2 linked regions of the Prochlorococcus marinus XMU1408 genome follow. The protein of the gene in region 2 interacts with the protein of the main gene of each other region in a pairwise test. Links are inferred from orthologs where the notes say so. Each region holds a gene or a part of one and is shown on either strand. Other genes may lie near its edges.

Region 1 (7,388 bases), on a different replicon or contig from region 2:
TTCCCGAAGGACCATCCCAAATGACCTTTAAGGAATTTTGAACTCCTCCTAAAAACTGGTTTGTTATCTCTGGAGCTAAATTGGTTAACAGGCTCATTAAACCTGTAAGTAAAAATAGAACTGTTCCGCCAACACAAAATAATAAAGCTATTAACAAATAGAGAAATAGCCAGCCATTGTTCTTTGTATAAGGTAGAAAATATGGCTGAGTAAGCTTTCTTAATTTAATAAGTTGGCTTACTAATCCTTTTTGAGCTTTAGAAATCGATGAGGTCATTTAATTGGATTATTTCAAAATCAATAAAACTTGATTAGCAATAAGGCTAGCGTATTTTTTAGAGTTAAATTTGACACTGTTTGAGAGGAAAACTCATCAAAGTGATTTATTTATATATCTTAGCTAAAACCCAAATATGTTTTTATTACCAAAGGTATTGGAAGTGAAAAAATAAGCTGCATATTAAATGAATGAACTGCAGGAATAGTTTGATCTAATATCCAAATAACTAAAAAAGGGGCATTCAGAATTATTTGCCATTGCCATTTATAAGTTAAAATTGACCATATTTTTTTTAAAATAGATTGCTGCTTATCACTAAGATTTGACCAAAAATCTTGTAAATCTGTACTTACTTTATTAATAATGCCGTTTTTATCTGCAGCTGTTTGAGAATCCATTGAACTTAACTAATTACCTATCTTATAGCGCAAAACTGGGGTGAGATGAGTCAGACACTAAGCCAGTAAGGCAATCGTGCTGATTGATTAGGAATCAATAATAAAAAGTAAATAATCAACCTGGAGGCCAATTTAATTTTCTTCCTCCGATTATGTGAATATGTAGGTGAAATACCGTTTGACCAGCTTCTTCTCCTGTATTGATAACAGTTCTCCAACTTTCAAGACCAGCAGCATTCGCAATTTTTGTTCCTTTAAGTAGTAAGTGACCAAGTAATTCTTGATCTTCTTCTGTTATTTGTTGCAGACTTTGGATAGGTTTTCTGGGAATTAATAAAATATGGGTAGGTGCTTGGGGAGTTATGTCTTTAAAAGCTAAGCATTTTTCATCGCTAAAAACCTCATCACAAGGTAATTCACCACTAATAATTTTATCGAAAATTGTTGTCATTTAATTTGGAGAGAGATAAAGAATTGAATAGGGTTTGATTTTTGTAGTTTTAATTAAAAAGAATTTTTAATTTGTTGCTTTTATGACATCGCTTTGATTGAAATTATTTTCATTTAATTGTTTTTTGAGTTCATTTTCATCAGTGACTCTATCAACAAAGCAGACACCATTTAGGTGATCTATTTCGTGCTGAATACATCGTGCCATTAGACCATCAGCATTCATTTTTTTGGGTCTCCCCATTTCATCTCGATAACTTAATTTGATTGATGAGGGCCTTAAAACATTTAAATATACTCCAGGAATACTTAGACAGCCTTCTTCATAAGTATCTATGGTTGCACTAGATGAAATTATTTCAGGATTTATAAAAACATTTGGAGGAGCATTGGGATCTTCAAAGTTTAAATCAATAACCAAAAGCCTTTTATGTATGCCTACTTGCGGCGCAGCTAAACCAATTCCTTTGGCTGAATACATAGTTATAAGCATATCTTTAACTAACTTTCGAATTGAGTCATCAACTTTGACGATACGATTCGCAGGGGTTCTTAAAGCTTCGTTGCCAAGCTGAAATACCTTCAAAGGGGGGTTTGTGACAGGTTCTTTAGAAACTGATATTGAAGGCTTCTTTTTTTCTGCATTTTTTGCAAGTTGAGCAAAACTGCCAGCCAAAGGAGTCTCAAAACAACAACTTTTATACTGTACTTTGTTTTAAGTTAAGTGAGTGAATTAATCATTGACTCTCAACATCAAGGATGAATCAAAAAATGACAATCTTGGATGCTGAAAAAGTTTATGGCGAAGCTCCAATAGTTAAAGAGCCTCGGATAATAGGAGATTGGGTTTTATGGTTAGAACAAAGACCAAACGAAAAGGGAAGAACTACTGCTTTAATTAGACCTTGGAGAGAAAAAGATTCATTACCTCAAGAGTTAACACCTTATCCGATAGATTTAAGGACAAAAATTCATGGTTATGGTGGAGCCCCATTAACGGTTGCTTTAAATGATTCAGTTCTGATATTAACTTGGATTGATAATTACGATAATTGCTTGTGGATGAGAACTTGGCTTTGCGAAAAATACGATGAGAAATCTTCTTCTTCTTTTAAATTAATACCAAAAATAGAATCAATTTGTCTTTCGAAAAAGGACACATCTTTTCTAGCAGGTGGTGTAATTGACTTAGAAAAAAATATTTGGATTGGATTGCTGGAAGAGAAAGGAGAAGATTATATAGTTTCTTTTTCTCTAGAAAAAACTTATCAAAATCCAAAAAAACTATATTCTTCTAAAGGTTTTTTAGGTTATCTTGCACTGAATTCGAAAGATCGAAAATTGGCATGGATTGAATGGCAAAAAACTTCAATGCCCTGGGATTCAAATGAATTAAAACTAGCTAGATTACAAGAAGATGGGAATTTTATAAAAATAATAACTATTAATAGTGAATATTTGAAATTTAAGGGACAAATATCATTTTTTAATCCTGTGTGGTCGGATAAAGGTGAACTCTACGTAGCTGAAGACACCACGGGATGGTGGAATATCACGCAAATTAAAACTGACACAAATAATACAGCTATTACTATTAATCAAAAAAAATGGACTATTCGAGCTGAAATCGCTTTTCCTCAATGGGTTCTCGGTATGTCGAGTTTTTCATGTGCGGGGGATGATGTTGTTGTCTCTTTTGCTCAGGAAGGAATTTGGACTTTAGCTTTATTTCAAAAAAATAGTTCAATAGTAATTATTGATCAGCCTTTTAATGAGTTTTCAGGACTTCATTCACATCAGAATCGACTAGTTGCAATTGCAAGTAGTCCATTAATTGGTGAAGGGATTTTTGAAATAGATTTATTGGATTACAGCTGGGATCATACTCCTGCCTCTTCATTGAGCTTGGATCCAAAGCAAATAAGTATTGGTGAATCTTTTTGGTTTAGCGGAGCGAATGAAGAAGATGTCCATGCTTGGTATTATCCACCTCTTAATAGCCCAACAAAACCACCTCCATTATTGGTTAAAAGTCATAGCGGACCAACAGGTATGGCTAATTGTGGACTGGATCTGGAGGTGCAATTTTGGACTTCTAGGGGTTGGGCGGTTGTCGATGTTAATTATGGAGGCTCTTCAGGTTTTGGTAGGGAATATAGAGATCGCTTAAAAGGGAATTGGGGTGTCATTGACGTCTTTGATTGTACTAAGGCTGCTCAGGTTTTAATTACTTCTGGAAAGGCAAATAAGGATTGCATAGCAATTATCGGGAGCAGTGCATCGGGATTTACAGCTTTAGGTTGCTTGTCATCCACTAATATTTTCAAAATAGCAGCATGTAAATATCCCGTAACTGATCTTTTAAGTATGGCTAATTCGACACATAGATTTGAAGAATTTTATTTGGATTACTTAATAGGTCATATCGAATCTGATTATGAAAAATATATTAAAAGATCTCCTTGTCAAAATGTTAATAATATCAATGTTCCATTAATATTATTTCATGGATTAAAAGATAAAATTATATCATTTGATCAATCTATTTTAATCAAAGAAGAATTATCAAAAAAAGAAATTCCTGTTGAAATTAATTTATTTAAGAAGGAAGGTCATGGATTTAAAGATGGCAGAATCAAGGTTCAAGTCTTGAAAAAAACTGAAGCTTTTTTTAGAAATAATCTTAATATTTAAGAATTCTTTTTTAAAAAAGAAATTATTGATTGTAATTCTTCAGTTAAGTAGTCAATTTCTGATGTAGTAGAAATAAAACTTAAGCTAGCTCTCGCTGTGCTCTTTATCCCATAGAAGCGATGAAGTGGTTGACAGCAATGATGACCGCTCCTTATACAAATATTACTATTGTCGAGTAATTCAGCAATATCATTAGAGTGAATTTCTTTGAAATAAAATGTGGCTAATGGCCCTCTCTCAGGCTGATTTAATGGACTAGGACCAAGAATTTTTACATCATCAATTTGTTCTAATTTTTCAAAAAGATATCTAGTTAATTCTTTCTCGTAATTATGAATTTCATTTAGTCCTATTGATTGTAAATAATTAAGGGCTTTTCCCATACCTATAGCTTCTCCTATTGCGGGTGTACCTGCTTCAAATTTGTGAGGTAAGTCTGCCCATGTACTTTCATTCTTGAAAACTTCATTAATCATTTCTCCTCCACCTAGGAAAGGTGGTATTTTCTCTAATATTTCTTCTCTGCCCCATAAAAAACCTATACCGGTTGGACCACAAAGTTTATGGGAAGATCCAGCAAGAAAATCAACACCAAGTTTTTTAATATCTACAGGCTTGTGAGCAAGACTTTGGCAAGCATCTAAAAGCACTAAGCTCCCTTTTTGATGCGCAAGATGAGATATCTCTTCAATAGGATTGCAGCAACCTAGAGTATTACTTACATGTACAAGGCTTACTAGTTTAGTTTTATTACTCAATTTCTTTTTAAAATCATCAATATCTAATTCCCCATTCTCATCAATATTGATATAAATGAGCTTGCACTTTTTTTGTTTGGATATTATTTGCCAAGGAACTATATTGCTGTGATGCTCCATTAAACTGATTAATATTTCATCGTTTTCCTGAAGTTCATAATTACCCCATGAATAAGCCACAAGGTTGATAGCTTCTGTTGCATTTCTAGTGAAAATAATTTCTTTTGCATTATTACTGTTAATAAACCTTGCTGTTAACTTTCTAGCATTTTCAAACTCTTCAGTAGCAATTGCACTAAGTTGATGAGCACCCCTGTGAACATTAGCATTTTGATAGCTATAATATTTTTTTAAAGTATCTATTACTTCTTGTGGCTTTTGGCTAGTAGCAGCATGATCAAGATATATTAAATTCTTACGATCTCCATTTATTAGTGGGAAATCTTTTCTACTTTTTTCAGCAATATGATCTATTAAATGTTTCACTTTTTTATTAACTTTTCAAAAAAATTCCATTTTTTAGCACTTTTAGGAAAGTGGGAAATAATTTCATCATAATATCCTTTTAATAATAAAGAATTAGCATGTTCATTATCAATCCCTCTACTAAGTAAATAAAATAATTCTTCATCTTGAAGTTGACTTACAGTTGCTCCATGAGTGCACCTAACATCATCAGCAACTATTTCAAGCTCTGGTTTTGTATCAATTTTTGCGCGTTTAGAAAGTAGTAAATTTCTACTTAGCTGAGCAGCTTCTGTTTTTTGCGCTTTTTGAGGAACTTCTATCGAACCATTGAAGATGCAGTGGGAATTTTCAGAAGCGACAGCTTTTTGTAATTGATCAAGTCTTCCGTTTGGGCCGTCAAATCTAATTAGTGAGTGTGTAGCTATTTGCTCTTTTGATTTAGTTACTTGTAGTCCTTTAATGATTGTTGAAGCTTCACCTTCTCGTTGAATTATTCTTGGTTCGAATCGGGCGTAATCCCAACCATGGTATAAAGAATGGAGAGAATATATACTTTTTTCTGATTGTTCTACTGCTAAAGTGCAAATTGAGCAGGATTCTTTTCCTTCACCCATAGAAATCAACCCATGGGTTAACTCTACGTTAGATTCAATTTTTATTTCGGTTAAATGATTTTGTGCGGAGTTATTATTACCTAAGAAAACTTGTAAGAGATCTAATTTTGCACCTCTCTCTAAAAGTAAAAATACTCTAGTAGAGATAGATTTTTCTTCAATAGATGGTACTACTAGTTCTAACGATCCATTAAAATGATTTTTAACTTTTAAAGCTAAAATATTTGAGCTTGATGCTTGATTAAGAGATACTGAAATATCATTTTTTATATTATTGGATTTAACTATTTTTCCTACATTCTTTTCAATTTCTATATCTGTAAGTGTTTCAATACCATTAGGCAAATTAATATCATTAACTTTATTTTCAATAGAATTAATTACAATTCTTTCTCTATCTTTTTCCTTATCGGGCAAGATGGATTGATCTTTTGATGAGATATCTTTGTGATTATTAATGAGTGGTAAGGATAAAAAACTATTTAATCTCTTGAAGTTGGATAAACGCCATGCTTCATCCTTGTTAGACGGCATACCTTTTTCTAAAAGTTTTCCTCGACCTATGGTTTGTTCTTTTTTTAAATAACCTTGAGTAGGCGGAAGAGAATTAAGCCATTCTCGGCAAATAGCCGATGATTTCATTTTGCCATCTCCCTATTCTTGATATTTTTATCAATGAAGTCATATCCAGACTTTTCAAGATCAATTGCAAGCTCTTTATTGCCAGTTTTTATTATTTTTCCTTCAGCCATAATGTGTACAAAGTCAGGAGTAATTTCATTCAAGAGTCTTTGATAATGCGTGATTAAAATTGTTGCCGAATTTGGTCGCGATAGTCTATTGATCCCAGACGCAACAATTCTTAGAGCATCAATATCAAGCCCTGAGTCAGTTTCATCCAGTATTGATATTGATGGCTCCAGAAGTGCCATTTGCAGAATCTCGTTACGTTTTTTTTCTCCTCCAGAAAAACCTTCATTTACGCTTCTTTCTAGAAAGGCTGGATCCATTTCTACTATTTTCAATCTTTCTTTAACTAGATCTTCGAATTCAAAAGTATCTAATTCACTTTTAAGTAATTCTTTTCTTCTAGAATTAGTGGCAACCCTTAAGAACTCTAAATTACTAACTCCAGGAATTTCTACCGGATATTGAAAACCAAGAAAAATCCCAATTCTTGCTCTTTCTTCAGGAGCTAACTCTAGAATATTCATTCCTTTAAACTGGATGGAGCCTGATAGAACTTTGTAAGATGGATGGCCAGCTATAACTTTTGAAAGTGTACTTTTTCCACTTCCATTGCGACCCATTATTGCGTGAATTTCCCCTTCTTTTACTAATAGATTTACACCATTAAGAATATGTTGATCCTCAACACTGGCATGAAGATCTTCAATAGATAATATTGTTTCTGAAGTTGATAAAATCACTAAATTAGAGGGAAAGTTGTAGTGGGGGAAAGGTATGGTTTGTGTTGTTTTTATCCAACTGAACCCTCCAATTTTAAAGCTAGAAGTTTATCTGCTTCAGATGCAAACTCCATAGGTAATTCATTAAAAACATCACTGCAAAATCCACTAATTAACATTGAAACAGATTCTTCAAAGTCAATTCCTCTGCTTTGCAAGTAAAAAAGTTGATCCTCTGAAATCCTACAAGTACTAGCTTCATGTTCAATATTTGATTGAGGTTGTTGAGATTGAATATATGGATATGTATTCGCACT
Region 2 (7,266 bases):
ACTTATTTCTACATCATTACGAGTATATTGATTAGAAACTAATGATCTAAGGCACAATCGTAAATTAATACTTTGACCAACTTTAAACTTTACAGAAGCCTTTAAATATTCGCTTGGAATTCCTAAGCCATAAATACAACTAATTGAAGCTACCACTATTACATCATCTCGTTCAAACAAAGATCTAGTTGCGGAGTGGCGTAACATATCAATTTCTTCATTAATTGAAGATGTCTTAGCTATGTATGTATCACTAACTGGAACATAGGCTTCAGGCTGATAATAATCATAATAAGAAATAAAGTATTCAACCGCATTATCAGGAAAAAATTCTCTTAACTCATTACATAATTGAGCTGCAAGTGTTTTATTATGAGCTAAAACTAATGAAGGCCTCCCAGTTTGAGCAATTAAATTAGCTATCGTAAAGGTCTTACCAGTACCAGTTGCGCCTAAAAGTGTTTGAAACTTTTCACCATCATTTATACCTCTAACAAGACCTTTAATAGCATCAGGTTGATCACCTTTTGGTACATATGGAGCTTGGAGTTTATATTCAGGCATATTCTTAATAAATGATCAAAAAAGATAAATTTATTGATTTCATATTCGCGAAATTTGCAATCAAAAAAGTTCTAACTCACGTTATAAAATTCATTTATTAATCGTGGAAGCGAATTCAAAGGAATTTAAAGCCTGACGTAGACTTTTTACAGTAGCAATCATTGCTAATTGACTATTCAATTTATTAACAGCTGAGCCGATACCGACACCAGAAGCTCCTACTGATATAGCCATTGGGACAGTAACTTCAGAGAGTCCAGACGCACAAATCACAGGCACATCACTATGATTACTGTTCAAAGCAGCTGTGATAGCAAAAGTGGCTGCCAACGTAGGTGATGCTTTTTCTATTAAACCTAAAGTTCCAGGACTGATTGGATGAGAACTCGTCCCTCCCTCTGTCTGAACCAAGTCGACCCCTTTATCAACTAAATCTAACGCTAATTGAGCTTGACTATCTAAAGGCAAAACATGTGGAACAGTAACTGACAAAACAACTTCAGGTAAAAGTCGTCGAGATTCCACTGCTAAAGACAACACCTCTTCAGCCGAGAAAAAACGCCCATCTGGATAAAAAGAATCAAAATTCCCAATCTCAATAATTGATGCTCCTGCTTTAACAGCTTCAGGAAAAAGTTTTGGTTCCACCGAACTTACACAAACAGGAAGATTAGAAGCTTCCACTGCTAACTCTACTAATTCTGGCTCACAAGCAATATCTAATAAATCCGCACCTCCAAGACCTGCAGCTTTTGAAATTCGAAATACTGACTCTGGATTAAAATTACTCAAACCAGAAATTACTTTCAATAAAGATCTATGTTGAATACTCTTTTGAAGTGAAACGGGCAAAGTCTGCAAAAGTGTCATAAAAACATCAACTATTAATCTGATTGTGACACTGACTCAGCAAAAGAACTAACAAAATGCTAATAGAGCTCTGAAACCAAAGCAAATGTCACAATCTGACCCAAATCAAAGGTCTTGGAGCAAATGGCATATGCGTTTGCACAAAAGGCTCAAACAAAATAAATCTCTGCTTCCAAGTAACTCAACTCTTCTTTTAGCTGTATCTGGGGGACAAGATTCAATGGCCCTTCTGAAATTAATTACTGATTTAAAAAAGCTATATAACTGGCAAATCGAAATATGGCATGGCGATCACCAATGGCATAGAAAATCTGAAAAAATAGAAAACGAGCTAAAACTTTGGTGTCTTAATAAGCAAATATCATTTCACTCTAATCAAGCAAATAAAGAAGAAGCAAGTAATGAAGAGAAAGCTAGAAACTGGAGATATCAAAACCTAATAATGAAAGCCAAATTATTATCATCAGAAAATATAAATTTTCCTTGTCAAAGAATATTAACAGGGCATACCGCTACTGATCGTGCAGAAACAATCATTATGAATCTAGCTAGAGGAAGTGATCTGATTGGTCTAAGTACACTTAAAGAACAAAGAGTTTTAGATAAAAATCTCAATTTAGCTAGGCCTTTTCTAATATTTAACAGAAGAGAAACTCTCGAAATTTGTAAGGAGTTTAATTTACCAATTTGGATTGATCCTTCAAACACAAATATAAATTTAACAAGAAATAGAATTAGAAATGAAATTTTACCAATTTTAAATTCAATATATAAAGGCGCAGATTCAAGAATTGCATATGTAGCTAATAGACTTGAAAGTTATAGCGAAGACCAACAATCATTTGCAAAAATAGCAATAGAATTTTGCAAGGGAGAGCATATAAATTCGCTATCACGAAAAAAACTAATAGATTTCACAAACTCAATTAGAAAAATAATCCTTTCTAATTGGTTGAAAATGTTAGGAGTTAAAAGAATAACAGCTCTACAAATCGAAGAAATAAATAACAAGATATCTCGAAACAAGCCACCTGGAACTATCCATCTTCATGGAGACTTCCTTGTAAGTTGGGACAAAGAAAATATTAATGTATCAAACAAGACTAATTAATAATAATTGTGCCTATTAGCTAATTGCTGATCTACGTCGTCTTGTTCTTCCAGATGGCATTTCTTCAGAATTAGATTCGCTATTGGATTTTTGTTCCGTTGGTGAACTTGTCTCTTTATTTGCTACCGATGCATTTGTTGACTTAGAAGCTGTATCAGCAATTTTCTTAACTGCTGATCGTGACTCTGACTGTTGATCAAGTTGTGGTTTATATGCACGAGTTCCGCCAGGAGCAGGTTGAACAAGGCAAAGTATTAATGGCTCAGCTTGAACCTCTCTTCTCAATCTTCGAGATAGTCCTGATTCAACTTCTCTTTGCAAACCAATCCAATCGACCTCAACTGACTTGCCTCCTGTCTTAAGAACAAGCTGTTTCCATCGATTTTCTAAAACCCAATTAATTTCTCTTTCAGTCCAATTAACCATTGTTTTAGCATCAACATTAGTTATGACTCCACGAAGATTCACCCTTGGTGGTGCAACCATTACGCCATCAGTACTAATCGGAGTGAGAACCGTGATAACTCCATCATCAGCAAGTTGCTGCCGCTCTTTTAGTACACGAGTATCGACAACACCTGTTCTAGAAGAATCTAGTAATTCAACTCCTGATTTAACTGGCGAACCTTGAACGAGAGAATCAGGTCTTAATTCAGCAACGTCCCCATTTTCCATGACTAATACGTTTTCCGGATGAACTCCCATCGATACAGCCGTTTTTCCATGAAGAACTTGCATTCTGTACTCACCATGCACTGGAATAAAGAATTTAGGTCTAGTTAATCCAAGCATCCATTTTTGATCTTCTTGACAGCCATGACCTGAAACATGGATACCCTTATCTTTTCCATAGATAACTTTTGCACCCAGTTTTATTAATTTATCAATCGTATGCATTACAGAAATAGTATTTCCAGGAATAGGACTAGCGGAAAAAATGACTGTATCACTGGTTTTTAACTGAACATGTTGATGCTCACCTCTGGCGATACGACTCAATGCAGCCATTGATTCTCCCTGGCTGCCTGTCATCAATAAAAAAGTCTCTCTATCGGGCAAATCTCTTATCTGTTTAATTGGAAAAAATAAATCATCAGGGAAGCGCATATATCCAAGTTCTCTTGCTTTACCAACCACATTCAACATTGAACGACCTAGCAAGCCAACTTTTCTACCATTTTTCATGGCTAACTCTAAAAGCATTGCTACACGATGAGTAGAACTAGCAAAAGTAGTCACCATTACTCTTCCCTCAGCAGTAGCTATATATCTATCTAAATTTGGAAAAACAGAATATTCAGAAGGCGTGAATCCTGTAACTTCTGAGTTAGTTGAATCAGATAGAAGGCAAAGAACACCTTGATCACCATAGTGTGCCATCCTTGCTAGATCTGAAGGCTGACCATCAGGCGGCGTATGGTCAAACTTGAAATCTCCTGTAAAAAATACTACCCCCACTGGAGTAGTTACGGCAAAGGAATAACTATCTGAAATTGAATGTGTATTTCGTACAAATTCAACTGAGAAATGTTGCCCAACTTTGATAACTTCTCTAGGTCCACATACTTGTATGGTTGTTCTATCAGCAACACCTGCTTCCTCCATTTTCCCTCTAAGCATAGACATTGCTAAGGGAGGACCATAAATAATAGGAATATTAAAGTTCTTTAAATGATGAGAAATACCTCCAATATGATCTTCATGCCCATGAGTTACTACCAAGCCTCTTATTCGGCTTTGATTTTCACGTAAATAAGTAGTGTCAGGCATGACTACATTGACACCATGCATGCCATCAGTCGGGAAAGCCAGACCCGCATCAAGAATCATGATGTCGTCACCATATTCAAAAACGCAAGTATTTTTGCCAATTTCTCCTAGGCCGCCTAAAGGAATAATCCTCAAACAAGGAGATTTTGATTGAGCATTTTTTGAACTTTGAGAATTCATTGAACTTGATGTCATGGAAATTTATGTAAAAAACTTGGTTGTTACTTAAATGAAAGTAAGGTGGTCTCGAATACAAGAGAATCGATCAGATCAACCTCATAGAAGAAAGTATCTTCAAGAGTTCTTCTTTCATTTCGCTGTTTAAAGAGACTAGAGGACTTCGAGGAGGTCCAACAGACCAACCGATTAATTGAAGTGCCGTTTTAATAGGTATTGGATTAGTTGTTGCAAAAAGGGATTTGAAAAGAGGTTGTAATTTCTCGTGCAAATAAAGTGCCTCAGCGTATTTGCCCTCTAAAAAACTCTCTATAATTTTTTTCAAACTAGGACCAACTAAATGACTTGCAACACTAACAACACCTACTGCTCCTACTGAAAGCATTGGCAAAAGCAAAGCATCATCACCGCTATAAATAGCTAAACCTTCTCCACAATAGTTTCTTAATTGAGTCACTTCCTCTGTTGTTCCGCTTGCAGCTTTAAAACTGACTACATTACTGCAATCCATAAGCTTACTTACAATACTAGGCGATATCGAACACCCTGTCCTCCCAGGAATGTTATAGAGCATCAAAGGTAACTTTGGAGCTGCATTTGCAATTGAGCGAAAATGAACTTCTAATCCTTCTTGAGGTGGTTTGTTGTAGTAAGGAACAACCACTAAAGCACCATCAGCGCCTGAATTAGCTGCTTCCTTTGTAGCTTCGATTGCCTCAGAAGTCGAATTACTTCCTGTCCCAGCCAAAACTTTAGCTCTTGAGCCTAAAGAATTTCGCACTGTTTCAAGCATCTTTTGTTGTTCTTGCCAAGTTAAAGTCGGAGACTCTCCGGTAGTTCCGCATACAACGATGCCATCTGAACCTTGATCTACTAAATAATTAGCCAAATCAGCAGCCAGACCGTAATCTACCCGCCCCGTTTCATCAAAGGGAGTAACCATTGCAGTTAATATCCTTCCAAAAGGTGCAGGAGACAATAAAGCTGACTTACTCATGGTTTTTTGGTAATAGAAGTTCAGCAATTTGAACTGCATTGAGCGCTGCGCCTTTGCGGATTTGATCTCCACACAACCATAGTTCCAAAGCATTTGGGTTACTTATATCCTGCCTTATTCGACCTACAGATATAGGGTCCCTACCAGTTACATCTAGTGGCATAGGAAAACGATTGTTTTCAAAATCCTCAAGTATTTCAACTCCAGGTGCAGATTCCAAAATTTCATAAGCCTCTTTTATCGGAAAAGGCTGAGTAAATTCAATATTTACCGCTTCAGAATGGGCTCTAAAAACTGGAACTCTTACACATGTTGCAGTCAATGAAAGCGAAGGATCACCAAGGATTTTTCGAGTTTCATTAACCATTTTCATTTCTTCCTCGCAATAATTATTTGATTGCAAAGGTGAATTATGCAAAAAAAGATTATATGCCAAAGAATATGGAAGAACTTTACTTTTTGGAGTTAATCCATCTAAAACTTCTTGACTTAATTTTTTTAATTCTTCCATTGCCATTGCACCAGCCCCACTTGCAGATTGATAAGTTGAGACAACAATCCGCTTAATAGGAATTCGCCTTGTCAATGGAGCAAGAACCAAAGCTAATAAAATAGTTGTGCAATTAGGATTAGCAATTAACCCTTTATGCTTACTTAAATCGTCAGGGTTGACTTCAGGAACAATCAAAGGAACATCATTTTCCATTCGAAATGCACTTGAATTGTCAATCATCAAAGCTCCCGAGCTGAGAATTGCATCTTTCCACTTACGAGATATAGAACTGCCAGCTGAAGCTAAAATTAAATCTACATTCTTAAAACTCTCTTGAGTTGTTTCTTCAACTTTCAACTCAGTGCCACAAAAATTCTGAATCTCTCCTGCTGAACGATGCGATGCTAGTAAAGTTAATTTATCAATAGGAAAAGATCTCTCTTCAAGCAAAGCTAATAATTCTTTACCCACAGCTCCACTCGATCCAAGGATCGCAACTGTGAGAGGTCTCTCTGGTAGAAGAAATTGTGGGTCCAAACTTGATAAAGAAATTAAAAAGGGTTAACAAAAAAATTTTTCTTATTGGAAAAATCAACAAATAACAAATTTTTCGATGCTTTTTAGGCCACAATAGCTTTGGAAGTGAACTAACGCTTTCTTACGCTAACCAAATTTGAGAATTCCGTTTCAATGAGTGCTGCAAAATTAAAAGTAAAAACCAGTTCAAAACCTAATAGCAGAATTGCTGTAGAGGTAGAGGTTCCCGCAGATCGATGCCAAAATAGTTACAACGAAGCTTTAAGCAAACTCAGCAGATCCATCTCAATCCCTGGGTTTCGAAAAGGTAAAGTCCCAAAAGCAGTGGTGATTCAACAACTGGGAGTCAAAAGAATACAAGCATCCGCATTAGAATCACTTTTACAAACAATATGGACAGAAACATTAGATCAAGAGGGAATTGAACCTTTATGTGAACCAGAACTCGAAGAGGGTTTTGAAACTATGTTGGAAAACTTTAACCCAGAAAAAATTCTTACATTAAAACTTGAAACTGACATATCCCCTATTCCAACTTTAAAAAAATATTCAGGCCTAACTGCAGAAGTAGAGACATTAATATTTGACCCAAAGAAAGTTGATGAACTCATTGAGCAATCCCGCGCTCAACTAGCAACTAAGGTGCCAGTTAGTGATCGTGCCGCAAAAAAAGGAGATATTGCGCTAGTAAGCTTTAAAGGAAGATTCTCAGATGATGGAAGTGAAATTGAAGGTGGAAAAGCAAAT

Evidence for each region.
Region 1: the proteins of DNJ73_RS09240 (region 2) and def interact in binary tests that used the Escherichia coli proteins (3 or more experiments, as listed by UniProt). The link is inferred for Prochlorococcus marinus XMU1408 from one-to-one orthologs.

Annotation. Positions count from the first base shown.
Region 1 is NZ_QJUE01000001.1:129,573-136,960, forward strand. Bases 1-2,888 are described here. They hold def (peptide deformylase), read right to left. Parts: upstream 1,805-2,888; coding sequence 1,196-1,804; downstream 1-1,195. Other genes in these bases: DNJ73_RS00635 (ABC transporter ATP-binding protein/permease), read right to left, coding at 1-277; DNJ73_RS00640 (hypothetical protein), read right to left, coding at 397-678; DNJ73_RS00645 (histidine triad nucleotide-binding protein), read right to left, coding at 794-1,129; DNJ73_RS00655 (alpha/beta hydrolase family protein), read left to right, coding at 1,900-2,888. Outside these bases: more of DNJ73_RS00655, read left to right, coding at 2,889-3,822; DNJ73_RS00660 (aminotransferase class V-fold PLP-dependent enzyme), read right to left, coding at 3,819-5,066; DNJ73_RS00665 (SufD family Fe-S cluster assembly protein), read right to left, coding at 5,063-6,304; Fe-S cluster assembly ATPase SufC, read right to left, coding at 6,301-7,092; Fe-S cluster assembly protein SufB, read right to left, coding at 7,143-7,388. UniProt on the Escherichia coli protein: Removes the formyl group from the N-terminal Met of newly synthesized proteins. Requires at least a dipeptide for an efficient rate of reaction. N-terminal L-methionine is a prerequisite for activity but the enzyme has broad specificity at other positions.
Region 2 is NZ_QJUE01000007.1:15,304-22,569, forward strand. What follows is about bases 4,501-7,266. They hold DNJ73_RS09240 (aspartate-semialdehyde dehydrogenase), read right to left. Parts: upstream 6,520-7,266; coding sequence 5,482-6,519; downstream 4,501-5,481. Other genes in these bases: DNJ73_RS09230 (ribonuclease J), read right to left, coding at 4,501-4,510; dapA (4-hydroxy-tetrahydrodipicolinate synthase), read right to left, coding at 4,581-5,489; tig (trigger factor), read left to right, coding at 6,673-7,266. Also shown: excinuclease ABC subunit UvrB, read right to left, coding at 1-564; DNJ73_RS09220 (DUF561 domain-containing protein), read right to left, coding at 655-1,434; tRNA lysidine(34) synthetase TilS, read left to right, coding at 1,565-2,545; more of DNJ73_RS09230, read right to left, coding at 2,561-4,500.